Pelagibaculum spongiae: one gene and its partners. The main gene of each other region encodes a partner of the protein of the gene in region 3 in a complex. Links are inferred from orthologs where the notes say so. Each region holds a gene or a part of one and is shown on either strand. Other genes may lie near its edges.

The links.
Region 1: the proteins of holA (region 3) and dnaN are in contact, whole or in part, in a cryo-EM structure (PDB 8GIZ), measured with the Escherichia coli proteins. The link is inferred for Pelagibaculum spongiae from one-to-one orthologs.
Region 2: the proteins of holA (region 3) and dnaX are in contact, whole or in part, in a cryo-EM structure (PDB 8GIZ), measured with the Escherichia coli proteins. The link is inferred for Pelagibaculum spongiae from one-to-one orthologs.
Region 4: the proteins of holA (region 3) and holB are in contact, whole or in part, in a cryo-EM structure (PDB 8GIZ), measured with the Escherichia coli proteins. The link is inferred for Pelagibaculum spongiae from one-to-one orthologs.

Annotation. Positions count from the first base shown.
Region 1 is NZ_QDDL01000005.1:123,234-126,077, forward strand. It holds dnaN (DNA polymerase III subunit beta), read right to left. Parts: upstream 2,054-2,844; coding sequence 947-2,053; downstream 1-946. Other genes in the region: recF (DNA replication/repair protein RecF), read right to left, coding at 1-947; dnaA (chromosomal replication initiator protein DnaA), read right to left, coding at 2,074-2,844. UniProt on the Escherichia coli protein: Confers DNA tethering and processivity to DNA polymerases and other proteins. Acts as a clamp, forming a ring around DNA (a reaction catalyzed by the clamp-loading complex) which diffuses in an ATP-independent manner freely and bidirectionally along dsDNA.
Region 2 is NZ_QDDL01000011.1:106,475-109,447, forward strand. It holds dnaX (DNA polymerase III subunit gamma/tau), read right to left. Parts: upstream 2,672-2,973; coding sequence 329-2,671; downstream 1-328. Other genes in the region: DC094_RS19115 (YbaB/EbfC family nucleoid-associated protein), read right to left, coding at 1-173. UniProt on the Escherichia coli protein: Part of the beta sliding clamp loading complex, which hydrolyzes ATP to load the beta clamp onto primed DNA to form the DNA replication pre-initiation complex.
Region 3 is NZ_QDDL01000001.1:824,778-827,717, reverse strand. It holds holA (DNA polymerase III subunit delta), read left to right. Parts: upstream 1-920; coding sequence 921-1,961; downstream 1,962-2,940. Other genes in the region: DC094_RS03545 (glutamate-5-semialdehyde dehydrogenase), read left to right, coding at 2,196-2,940; DC094_RS03555 (LPS-assembly lipoprotein LptE), read left to right, coding at 316-774; leuS (leucine--tRNA ligase), read left to right, coding at 1-137. UniProt on the Escherichia coli protein: Part of the beta sliding clamp loading complex, which hydrolyzes ATP to load the beta clamp onto primed DNA to form the DNA replication pre-initiation complex.
Region 4 is NZ_QDDL01000004.1:302,341-305,330, reverse strand. It holds holB (DNA polymerase III subunit delta'), read right to left. Parts: upstream 2,000-2,990; coding sequence 1,001-1,999; downstream 1-1,000. Other genes in the region: mltG (endolytic transglycosylase MltG), read right to left, coding at 2,718-2,990; tmk (dTMP kinase), read right to left, coding at 1,996-2,631; DC094_RS11850 (PilZ domain-containing protein), read right to left, coding at 596-961; DC094_RS11855 (TatD family hydrolase), read right to left, coding at 1-522. UniProt on the Escherichia coli protein: Part of the beta sliding clamp loading complex, which hydrolyzes ATP to load the beta clamp onto primed DNA to form the DNA replication pre-initiation complex.

The DNA of each region.
Region 1 (2,844 bases), on a different replicon or contig from region 3:
CGGTTGGCAGCATCTAACTCTGCCCCTAAATCATCCAGTAAAAAAATACACTGGCGTTCGGTTGTTTGCTCCAGCAATTTTGCTTGAGCAATTTTCATTAAACAGATGATCATTTTCATCTGTCCCCGAGACAACACATCCTTAGCCGGTTTGTTATCTACCAGCAATCGAATATCTGCACGATGTGGCCCGACATGAGATTGCCGGTATCGAATATCCCGCGGCCGACTCTCTAACAAAGCATCTGAAAAATCAGGATGCTGTTTGTTATTCCAGCCAGGGTAATACTCTAGTCGCCATTGTCGCTCGGAAAGATAGCCATCCACTGCCTGATGAAAAAATGTCTGGTAGGTTTCCAGCCATTGCTCTCGAGCCAAGTGAACGGCCTGTGCGTGACGCACTAGCTCATTATCCCAGATATCCAGCTGCTCTGCAGCGGTTCCGGCCTTTAATAATGCATTTCTCTGTTTTAATGCTTTCTGCATCTGCTGCCAATTGATGACAAACTGATGTTCCACGTGGAACACCCCCCAATCGACGAACTTTCTGCGAAAAACTGGCCCACCGTCTAACAGTGAAAAGCTGTCCTGATGAATCAGTTGAATCGCTAATAATTGTGCCAACGGAGAAAAGCTGGAATAGCTTTGGCCGTTAATTCTGACCAGAGTATCGCCATTTTTATCTCGACGAACCCCTAACGAATGATCGTCTCCAGCATCAGAAATACATCGGCCAAATACGGTCATGCTATTTTGCTGATGTTGAATCACGCCAGCTAACCGAGCAGATCGAAATGAACGTCCACTCGCCAGCAAGGCAATCGCTTCCAAAATACTTGTTTTGCCACTGCCATTTGGCCCGGTTAAAAGATTAACCGTTGAAGAGGGGGAAATCGTCAGGGGCTCGAGATTTCGAACCCCTTCAATTTGTAAGCGGCTAAGCTGCATTAGATGCGCATCGGCATAACTACATAGCAGCTTTGGGTCTCGCCAACTTCTTCAACCAAGGTTGAAGAGTTTGGGTCAATCATTGTGAAACGGGCAGTACCGGTTTTAATGGTATTTAAAGCATCCAGCAAATAGCTCACATTGAAGCAAATCTCCATTGCCTCACCATCGTAAGATACTTCCATTTCATCCAGAGCTTCTTCTTGCTCAGGGTTATTGGCCTGAATACATAGAGTGTCTTTTTCTAGCATTAAACGAATGCCACGATATTTTTCGTTAGAAAGAATCGATGCCCGTTGTAATGCATGGCGCAAACTTTCTACATCGGCAGTCATAATCCGCTCACCACCGCGCGGCAATACCCGCTGGTAATCAGGGAAACGACCATCAACCAATTTTGATGAGAAAGTAAATCCAGCAGTCGCTGCTTGCAGGTGATTATTACCAATACGAAGGCTGACAACTTCATCGCTGTCTTGCAACAGACGGATAAATTCCAGCACACCTTTTCTTGGGAAAATCACTTGTCGAGCAGTTTCTACGCCATGCGCCGTTTGCAATGTACACATTGCCAATCGGTGACCGTCAGTAGAAACGGTACGAATTTGGTTTGCTGAAATCTCTAGCAGCATGCCATTTAGGTAGTAGCGAACATCCTGTTGCGCCATGGCAAATGCCGTGCGATCTAACACGTAACGCAAATCACCCTGCCCTACTTGTAATTCCATTGCACCTTGTTCTGGTTCCACTGCTGGGAAATCATCCGCTGCCAAACAAGATAAGGTAAAGCGACTTTTTCCAGAAGAAACAACCACTCTTTCATCTTCCTGGCTAATGGTAATCTCGGCACTGTCAGGCAGTGCACGGCAAATATCCATTAACTTACGCGCAGGAATGGTGGTTTCTCCGCTTTCAGCAGCGCCCTGTTCCAAATCAATTCTGGCTGAGATCTCAACTTCCATATCCGTACCAGTCATCAACAATTGTTGCTGATCGACCACTACTAAAATATTTGCCAGAACCGGCATTGTCTGCCGTTTTTCTACCACGCCCGCCACCATTTGTAGTGGCTTGATTAGCTTTTCACGAGCCAGTGTGAATTTCATGGTATCCGTCTCAACCCTTATTAACTGGAGAGTGTACGCAATAAATTGGAGTAATCTTCGCCAATATCTCGCGTAGTTTCTCTTAATTCCTTAACTTTTCGACAGGCGTGCAGCACTGTAGTGTGATCTCGTCCACCAAAAGCTCTACCTAACTCAGGCAAGCTATGATTGGTTAACTCCTTAGCCAAGGCCATGGCAACCTGACGTGGACGAGCAATCGATCGGGTACGACGCTTTGACAGCAATTCGGTCACCGACATTTTATAGTACTCAGCAACTGTCTTTTGAATATTGTCGATCGACACTAATTTATCTTGCAACGCTAGCAAGTCTTTTAATGCATCTTTTACAAAATCCATCGTGATAGGCTTTCCGGTAAATTGCGCACTGGCAATTACCCGTTTTAATGCCCCTTCTAATTCACGAACATTAGATCGGATTTTTTTAGCAATAAAAAATGCGACTTCATAAGGCAATTGAACCCTTGCCTGCTCAGCTTTACTCATTAAAATAGCGACTCGCGTTTCTAGCTCAGGCGGCTCTAATTGAACCGTTAATCCCCAGCCAAAACGAGATTTTAATCGATCTTCCAAACCATTAATTTCTTTTGGATAACGGTCGCAAGTTAAAATAACCTGTTGCTGCCCTTCCAGAAGGTGATTAAAAGTGTGGAAAAATTCTTCTTGCGAACGTTCTTTACCGGCAAAAAACTGAATATCATCGATCATTAAAACATCGAGTGCGCGATAAAAACGTTTAAATTCTGCAATCGCATTATTTTGCAGCGCACG
Region 2 (2,973 bases), on a different replicon or contig from region 3:
CTTGGATCGATTTCAACACGCTTAACATCGTGGCGGCCGGTCATGGTGATTTTTACCAAACCTGCACCAGACTCACCCTGAACTTCTAAGTTAGCCAGCTCTTCTTGCGCTTTTTGCATATCAGCCTGCATTTTTTGCGCTTGCTTCATCAGGTTACCCATACCACCTTTCATACTCTCTTCCTCAATTTGAATTCGCTTGCCACGCGCAAGTCGATAAAAATTTCAACCGGGCTACTCTAGCGATGCTGAACAGCCGATTCAATAAGATTTATTTTGCCAAACTTTACCATCAGATCAAGTCACCAATAAATTAGTTAACAAACCAATCAATGGTGCTGTGGAGAAGCAGGCGTTGGTGTAAATGGTTCAATACTGGCGGGTATTAAAAACGCACCAAAAGTTTCAATTAATTTTTGCACTGCAGGGTCTTCTCGCAGGCTTTGTTCTGCCGCGGCTTGTCTCTCTTGTTTAAGTCGAACTAGCCGAGCTTGCGGTGTTTCACCCATTGCTGCCAATGACTGGTTAGACACTTCAATATCTAAACGAATCGACTGGGCAACCGCGGTTGATAAAGCATGCTCTAGCGCTTGAACTCTTTGTTGAGTTAATAAAGAACCACAATCCGGCTCTAGCAATAGTTTCCAAACACCGGGTTGGCGATCCACCAACAACGAGTTAGTACCAATCGTACCAGTAATACCCTTTGCACCAGCGTGCTGCAAAATTTGCCACCACTCGCTATCCACTGAAATTGGCGGCAATGGTTGCTGCGCTATTTGTTGGGGCGGAGCGGCTTGCTGATTTGCCGGTTGCATCGCTTTCATTGCGACGGGAACCGCAGTTTCCACGGCTGGCATTGAGTCTGGTGCTGACTGTGACTGTGGTGCAGCGTCGCTTTGCCTGACTGGTTCAGCGACTGCATTCTCTGCAACAAATTCACCGGCTGGTTCGTGAATCATCTGACTTGCAGGTGATGCTACCGGCGGCTGAGTAAATGATTGCGGCTTTTGTGGCGGTACAGCTTGAACATTTTGCACCGGCGTTGGCGCTGCATACTGCTGAGTACTTGGCGCAGAAACTGTTGGAGCTGAATTAGCAGCCGGATCAAGTGCAGGGTTCGATGCTGGTAACAGCGGCGATGCAAAAGGTGAAGCGATAATCGCCAAAGCAGGATCATTAGTTTGCGCTTGCAATTGCGGCGCAGGGTCTAGCTCAGCTTGACTAGCTTGCGCTTGCGGTATTAGAGAAGTTGCAGGTTGTGCACTCGCATTTGCAGTAGTGACAACTGGCCCAGTCTGTACTGGCTGATTTACAACTTCCCTAGCTGGCTTTCCCGCAGGCATCACCCCTGGAGCATTGCCACCCAAGCTCGCTTTCAATTGGGCAAGATGATTAGAAGCACCGCGACCTTTTTCTGTTCCTGCTATTTGTGCCGGCTGAGCAACCGCTGCAGGTTGAACAGGTGCTACTTGATGCGTTGCAGCCTGAAAACCGCCAGTAGCCGGAGGTGAAGCCGGTGCATGGGTAGCTGTTTGAATGGTTTGCGGTGCTTGCCCTGCCGGTGGCATTGTTGCCGCTGACTGGTCATCTGGGCGGAATGCCAGCATCCGCAGCAGCAACATTTCAAAACCGCTACGTGGATCTGGATTCAGAGGTAAATCTCTTCGACCGGTTAAGGCAATCTGGTAAAACAGCTGCGCTTCTTCAGCCAGCATTTGTGATGCCAACTGCTTAATGCGTAACTCGTCATCCATTAAGCCTTCGGCCATCGCAGGCACTGCTTGCAATACCGCAATTCGATGCAGTAATTGCAACATTTCTTCCAGTACATTGGAGAAATCTGCCGCATGGGAGGCTAATTCTTGCGCAGCATCCAGCAATGCTTGTGCATCGCCAGCGCTTAAATGCTCTAGCAAACTGATTACTCGATCTCGAGCAACCGAGCCCAGCATGGTGCGCACTTCGTCTTCACGCAACACACCTTCGCCAAAAGCAATCGCTTGATCAGTAAGACTCAGCGCATCACGCATTGAACCATCCGCTGCGCGCGCAAGTGACCATAACGCAGCATCATCGAACTTAACCTGTTCTTCACCCATCACATGCTTTAAATGCCCAGCAATGAGATCTGGCGTCATGTTCTTCAGATTAAATTGCAGACAACGCGACAGAACCGTTACCGGTAACTTTTGTGGATCGGTGGTGGCCAGCAGGAATTTCACATGTGGCGGCGGTTCTTCCAGTGTTTTTAACAGGGCGTTAAAACTAGAAGTCGACAGCATATGAACTTCGTCAATTAAGTAGACTTTGTAGCGACCACGAGTCGGCGCGTATTGGACGTTGTCCAAAATTTCCCGGGTATCTTCAACGCGAGTACGCGACGCCGCATCGACTTCAATCAAGTCAACAAAACGACCTTCGTCCACTTCAACACAGCTACGGCATTCGCCGCACGGCATCGAAGTAACGCCTTTTTCACAATTGAGACTTTTAGCGAAAATTCGTGCAATGGTAGTTTTACCGACCCCTCGGGTACCGGTAAACAAATAGGCGTGGTGTAACCGCTGTTGTTCCAACGCGTTAACCAATGCACGCAGCACATGCTCTTGGCCAACCATTTCATTGAAATTTCTTGGGCGCCATTTTCTGGCGAGAACCTGATAGCTCATAGATGCACTTTTCCATGGTGTCTGGATCTAATGCTAAACCAGCACGGCAATTAACTTAAGTAGAAACAGCTTGAAAGGATAAAGAAAAGACCGACAAAGGAAGATACTAAGCAAGAAGTTTTTCTGGGGCCGAAAAGGCGGCGGCTCGCCAGCCACACCCCGGCACACGAATCAGATACTACCGTTGCTCCCTTCCGGGCCTGGCGGAGTTCGTATCCTATCGTTGCGGGGGGACCAGCGAGCCACCATAATACGTGGGTCGCAAACTAAAATGCCGCATTGGGCGACAAATATCAAATCTG
Region 3 (2,940 bases):
TAGAAACTGGCGCCAGCAAAGGCGCCATTGAAGCTTTAGCGATGGCCGATGCCAACGTGCTAAAACACACAGAAGGTAAAACCATTCGCAAGGTGATTGTGGTACCGGGCAAACTGGTGAGTATTGTTGCTAACTAGCACTTGTTATTAAAAACAAGTCTGGTTTGTAACCTGCAGTCAATGCCGCATAAAATTGGTTTTTCGCCAGTTTATGCGGCATTGCTGTAAATGATTTATCTATCCGAGTCGTTTGCTTGCTATGTGCTTGCTTGCCTTGTGCTTGTTAGCTGCGTTAACACCTGGGAAACCTGTTCCTATGCTGAAATCACTGAAATTAATTTCCTTTCTGCTGTTATCTCTTTCCTTATCGGCTTGTGGTTTTCACTTGCGTGGCAGCCAAGCATTTCAGCCGCTGGAAATGCGAATTGATGGTGAGTACAGTCAGCTTTACCGCTATTTGACTGAAGATTTAAAACCTAGCGCCAGTGCCGCTTTGCAATTGACAATCATCGATGAAAAATGGATTGATCGTAGCTTGAGTTATGACACATCCAATAATGTCACCGAATATGAATTGGTTTATCGGGTGCAATACACCTTGGGTGTCGCAACCCCCGAAGGTCCGTTGCGCAAAAAAACCATGGAACTGATGCGTGTTTATCAGGCCGATACTGCCAACCCTTTGGCTAACCGAGCTGAGCAACGGTTGTTAGTAGATGATATGACTCGCCGTGCTGCCAAAAAGCTATTAGCACGAGCTAAAGCTGCAAAATAAACCTACAAAATACAAGGCGGCTGTCGTGTTTTAATCTCGATATCAATTATCGAATAAATCGTTGAATAGCTTGCATTATTCAGCGTATTTCCATTGTCAGGAAGCGCTAATGCTTTTCTACATTTGCTAGAAACAGGGACAGGTTTTTGAAGATCAAAGCAGAACAGTTGCAATCCAAACTATCACAAGGCTTGCCGCCGGTTATTTTAATTAGTGGCGATGCACCTTTGCTGGTGCAGGAAACGGCCGATAGTGTGCGATCACATTTGTTGGCTCAAGGCTACGAACGCAATCGTCATTCGGTTGAAAGTGGCTTTGTTTGGAACGAACTATTGGAAGATGCCGGTAGCCTGTCATTATTTTCTAGCTACAAATTGTTAGAACTGGCAATGCCTAATGGCAAGCCGGGCACCGAAGGCAGTGGCATTATTAAAGGTTTTTGTCAAAATCCGCCTGCTGATACGGTGCTGTTGATTGTGACTGGCAAGTTAGACGGTTCTGCACAGCGTAGCGCTTGGCATAAGGCGATTGATAAAGCCGGTTGGCTGGTTCAATTGTGGCCGCCAACCGTGCAACAAATGCCTGGTTGGATTCGCCAAAGATTACAAAAGGCCGGTTTTAAACCTGATCAATCCGCCTGCGAAATTTTATCTTCCCGTACCGAAGGCAACTTGTTAGCGGCCAGTCAGGAAGTTGAAAAGTTGGCATTATTATTACCGGCAGGCCCATTATCTGGTGATGCAGTAGCGCAGGCAGTGGCAGATTCTGCTCGCTATGACATTTTCCAATGGGTGGATGCTTGTTTGGCCGGTGATGCCGAACGGGTATGCCGCGTTTTAGAAGGTCTGAAAGCAGAGGGTGATGAGCCGACTTTGCTGGTTTGGGCCTTGGCGCGTGAGCTGCGAACCTTATCGCAAGTGGTTTATGCCAGAGCCGCCGGTCAAAACCCAGACGCCGCTTTAGACAAAGCTAAAACGCCGGGCTTGCCGCCATTTTTATGGGATAAACGTAAGCCGCTGTTGAAAAGTATTTTGCGTCGTCACGGCAATATCGCCAGCTGGCAAAGTTGGTTGGAGGCTTGTGGCGAAGCCGATCGAATTTGTAAAGGTATGGCACCGGGCGATGTCTGGTTAAAGTTATTGAGCATTGGCTTGGCAATGGCTGGCAGGCCGGTTGAGCCGTTATAAGGGCATAGTAAAGCCAGTCAACTGTATTGGTTTTAATCTCAAATTCTGTTGCTTTGATTGATAAGTCGTTCTCTGTAGGTTTGATAAGCCACAGGCGCAATCAGGCATTGTGGTAATTGACGGTTGTGGTAATCGAGGGTTGTGAGTGTCTGATTTCGCTTAAAGCTCATCAAATCTTGTATCTACGCAAATCAAAACGAACAAAACACCATCCGAGCATGAGGCTGTATAACAATGAATGTCACTGAATATATGCAAACCCTAGGTCAGCAGGCACGGCAAGCCTCCAGAGCGATTAGCCGCGCTGCGCCGGGTGATAAAGTGAATGCGTTATTAGCGATGGCGAGTGCGATTGATAGCAGCCGAACTGAGCTAGCTGCTGCCAATCAGCAAGATCTACAAAATGGTCGTGATAAAGGCCTTGAGCCGGCGATGATTGACCGCTTGGCATTAACCCCTGCAGGCATTGATACCATGATCGAAAGCCTGCATCAGGTGGCGGGTTTGGCAGATCCCGTGGGTGAAATCACCGATATGAGCTATCGGCCATCCGGTATTCAAGTCGGTAAAATGCGGGTGCCTTTAGGCGTGGTGGGGATTATTTATGAATCCCGGCCAAACGTCACTATTGAAGCGGCCAGCTTGTGTTTGAAATCGGGTAATGCCTGTATTTTGCGCGGCGGTTCAGAAGCGATTCATTCCAACAAAGCATTGGCCAAATGTATTCAACAAGGCCTGGAACAAGTCGGTCTGCCCAAGCATGCAGTGCAGGTGGTGGAAACCACCGATAGAGCGGCAGTGGGCGAACTGATCACCATGCAAGATTATGTCGATGTGATTATTCCGCGTGGTGGCAAAGGTTTAATCGAGCGAATTAGTCGCGATGCCAAAGTACTGGTGATCAAACACCTAGATGGCATTTGCCATGTCTATATCGATGATCAGGCAGATATCGAAAAAGCCGTTAAGGTTGCATTCA
Region 4 (2,990 bases), on a different replicon or contig from region 3:
TAACGCTTGCTCGGCCATTTCCCAACTTTCGGTGAAACAATGCAATACACCGCGAAGTTTACCTTTACCCGCTTCCTTCAATAGTCGAATCGTATCTTCTCGTGCTTCTCGAGTATGAACAATTAATGGTAAATCTAACTGAACTGCTGCGTGAATATGGGTGGTAAACCACTGCTGCATTTGTTGTTTGTGATCTTGGCTGTAGTAATAATCCAACCCCGATTCACCAATCGCAACCACTTTAGGATGCTGTGCCAGCTCAACGAGTTTTTCGACTGTCGGCGCTAGTTCATTCTGATTGGTTTCATCTTCATCTTGTAAAGGATGAACGCCGACCGAGGCGCTGACAAAGTCATAATCTTCAGCGATTTTTAGCACTTGAGGAAAAGTTTTCAGATCGATGCCAACGCATAAAATATGATCGACACCCTGCTCTTTGGCCGCATCAAGCGCCTTTTCCAGCGAGCCGTCATATTTATTTAGTTTTAATCGATCAAGATGGGCGTGAGAGTCAACCAACATGAAAAATATCCTGCACAAATAAAAATGCCATGGTGCCTATTGAGCACCATGGCATAAAAAAACGGGTTACTTGCTACATGGTGTGAGTCGGGCGATCTGACTCTAGCGCACCGGCTAAGTAAGTTTCAATTTTGTTGCGAGCGGAGCCATTATCTTGGGCGCTAAACTGAACACCGATACCTGCGGCACGGTTGCCTTGGGCACCGCGAGGGGTGATCCAGACAATTTTACCGGCGACCGGTAATTTTTCAGTTTCTTCCATTAAGTTCAGCAGCATAAATACTTCATCACCCAATTGGTATTGTTTTACCGTTGGAATGAACAAGCCACCATTTTGTACGAAAGGCATGTATGCGGCATATAGAACGGCCTTGTCCTTTATGGTTAGCGAGAGTATGCCGTGACGTGTTCCTGGCTTAGGCGCTGAATTGGCACTCATGTTTCCATCTCACAATTAGATTATTCCATTACCCACAGTCTATACGCTGAATGGGCGAGTTTGAAATTGTTTAGTCTGTGATGTGAACAGACTCTCTAGCGCAATTTGCAGATTAGGATTTTGCCCGCTTGCCAAGGCCGCTGACAACTGCAAGGTTTGCTCAAGTAGCATGTGCAGTGCTTTCGAGCTGACCATTGGCAATTGTTGGTAACTTTTTAGCAAATCTGGCTGTTGTAATCTGACTGTCGAAGCATTATTGGTCTGACTCAAGCGAATCAAATCTTGCAACCACTGGCTGATCAATAACAAAAGATGATCTGGTGATTCCGACTTCACTTGCTCAGCTAATGTAATCGGATTTAATTTTTGAAACAGTAACTGGTTCCACAATTCAAACAAATTATTTCTTTGCTGCAAAAAACCGTTGTTGATTCGATCCAATGCAACAAATGGCGCCTGATGACAGGAAGCTAAAACGGTAGCGGCCTGCTGCGGGTCAACTTGATGTGCTTGAGTCAGCCATTGGCAGCCTTGCTCAATTGACGGCGCATGAATATGTAGCTGTAAACAACGGCTGCGCACTGTTGCTGGTAAGCGCATCGGTTGTTGGGCAACCAACAAAAGACTGCAATCGCCATTAGGTTCTTCCAGCGTTTTAAGCAATGCGTTGGCCGAAGCAATATTCATCGCTTCTGCTGGCTGAATCAGTACGCTTTTGCCGCGGCCATAGCTGGAGGTTGAAGTGACAAAACCAATCAATTTTCGAATTTGATCAACTTTAATCAGCTTGCCGTCTGGCTCAATAATCACTAAATCGGGATGACTGCCTGCCTGAATCAAATGGCAACTTTTGCACTGGCCACAAGCAAAGCCATCAGGGCTCGGCGCGGCGCATAATTTTCCGGCAGATAAATGGTCCGCCAGTAATCGCTTGCCCAGTCCTTCAACGCCTTGCAATAAAATAGCGTGGTGCTGACGATCACTGCGTAATTGTCGCCATTGTTCGATTAACCAGGGAGGAAGTGCCGCCAGCGTCAAATTAAGTGCTCCTGGATCAAGCTTTCTAATGTTTTCGCTAGATCTATTTGTACATCAAGCAATGGCTGGTCAGCATTGACCGTTTGATAACGATTGGGTTCTTGCTGGGCCATTTTCAAATATCCTTCGCGAACCCGTTGGAAAAAATCAATTTTTTCCTGTTCAATGCGATCGGTCTCACCTCTGTCCCATGCACGCTGCATGCCCACTTCGGCTGGTGCATCAAGCAAAATGGTGGTGTCGGGCATTAAATCAGCATGGGTAATTTGTGCTAGCTGCTGCACCATTTGCAGATCCATTCCGCGGCCATAGCATTGATAAGCCATAGTGGCATCGGTAAATCGACTACAAATTACCCATTCACCGCGATCCAAAGCAGGCTTAATTCTTTCTGCTAGGTGCTGTGCACGTGAAGCAAAGAACAGCAACATTTCACATAACGGGCTGACTTTTTCATCGCGATGCACCAGCAGCAGCTGGCGAATTTCTTCAGCCAGAGGCGTGCCGCCAGGTTCGCGCGTTAAATGGCAGGTGATGCCGCGATCTTCCAACCATGCTTTAGCAAAATCGATGTTGGTTGTTTTACCAACGCCTTCAATACCTTCAAATGTAATAAATTTTCCGTGGCTCATTCGATCTTCTATCTGTAGTGAGAATTGGTAGCCATGCAATTGATCGTCATGCCGTCAGTTCTCTGGAATAAAATAATGACCAGCTGTTATTTCTTGAGCTGATATTTACGGACCGCACGATTATGCTGCTTAAGGTTATCGGAAAACTTGTGACCACCGTTACCGGTTGCGACAAAGAATAGCGATTTTCCTTCTGCCGGATGTAACACGGCATCAATCGCTTCGCGACCCGGCAGTGCGATAGGTGTTGGCGGCAAGCCTCGAATTACATAAGTGTTGTAATCGGTTCTTTGTCGTAAATGCTTTCGGGTGATATTGCCGTCGAAAGTATCGCCTAAACCATAAATAACCGTTGGGTC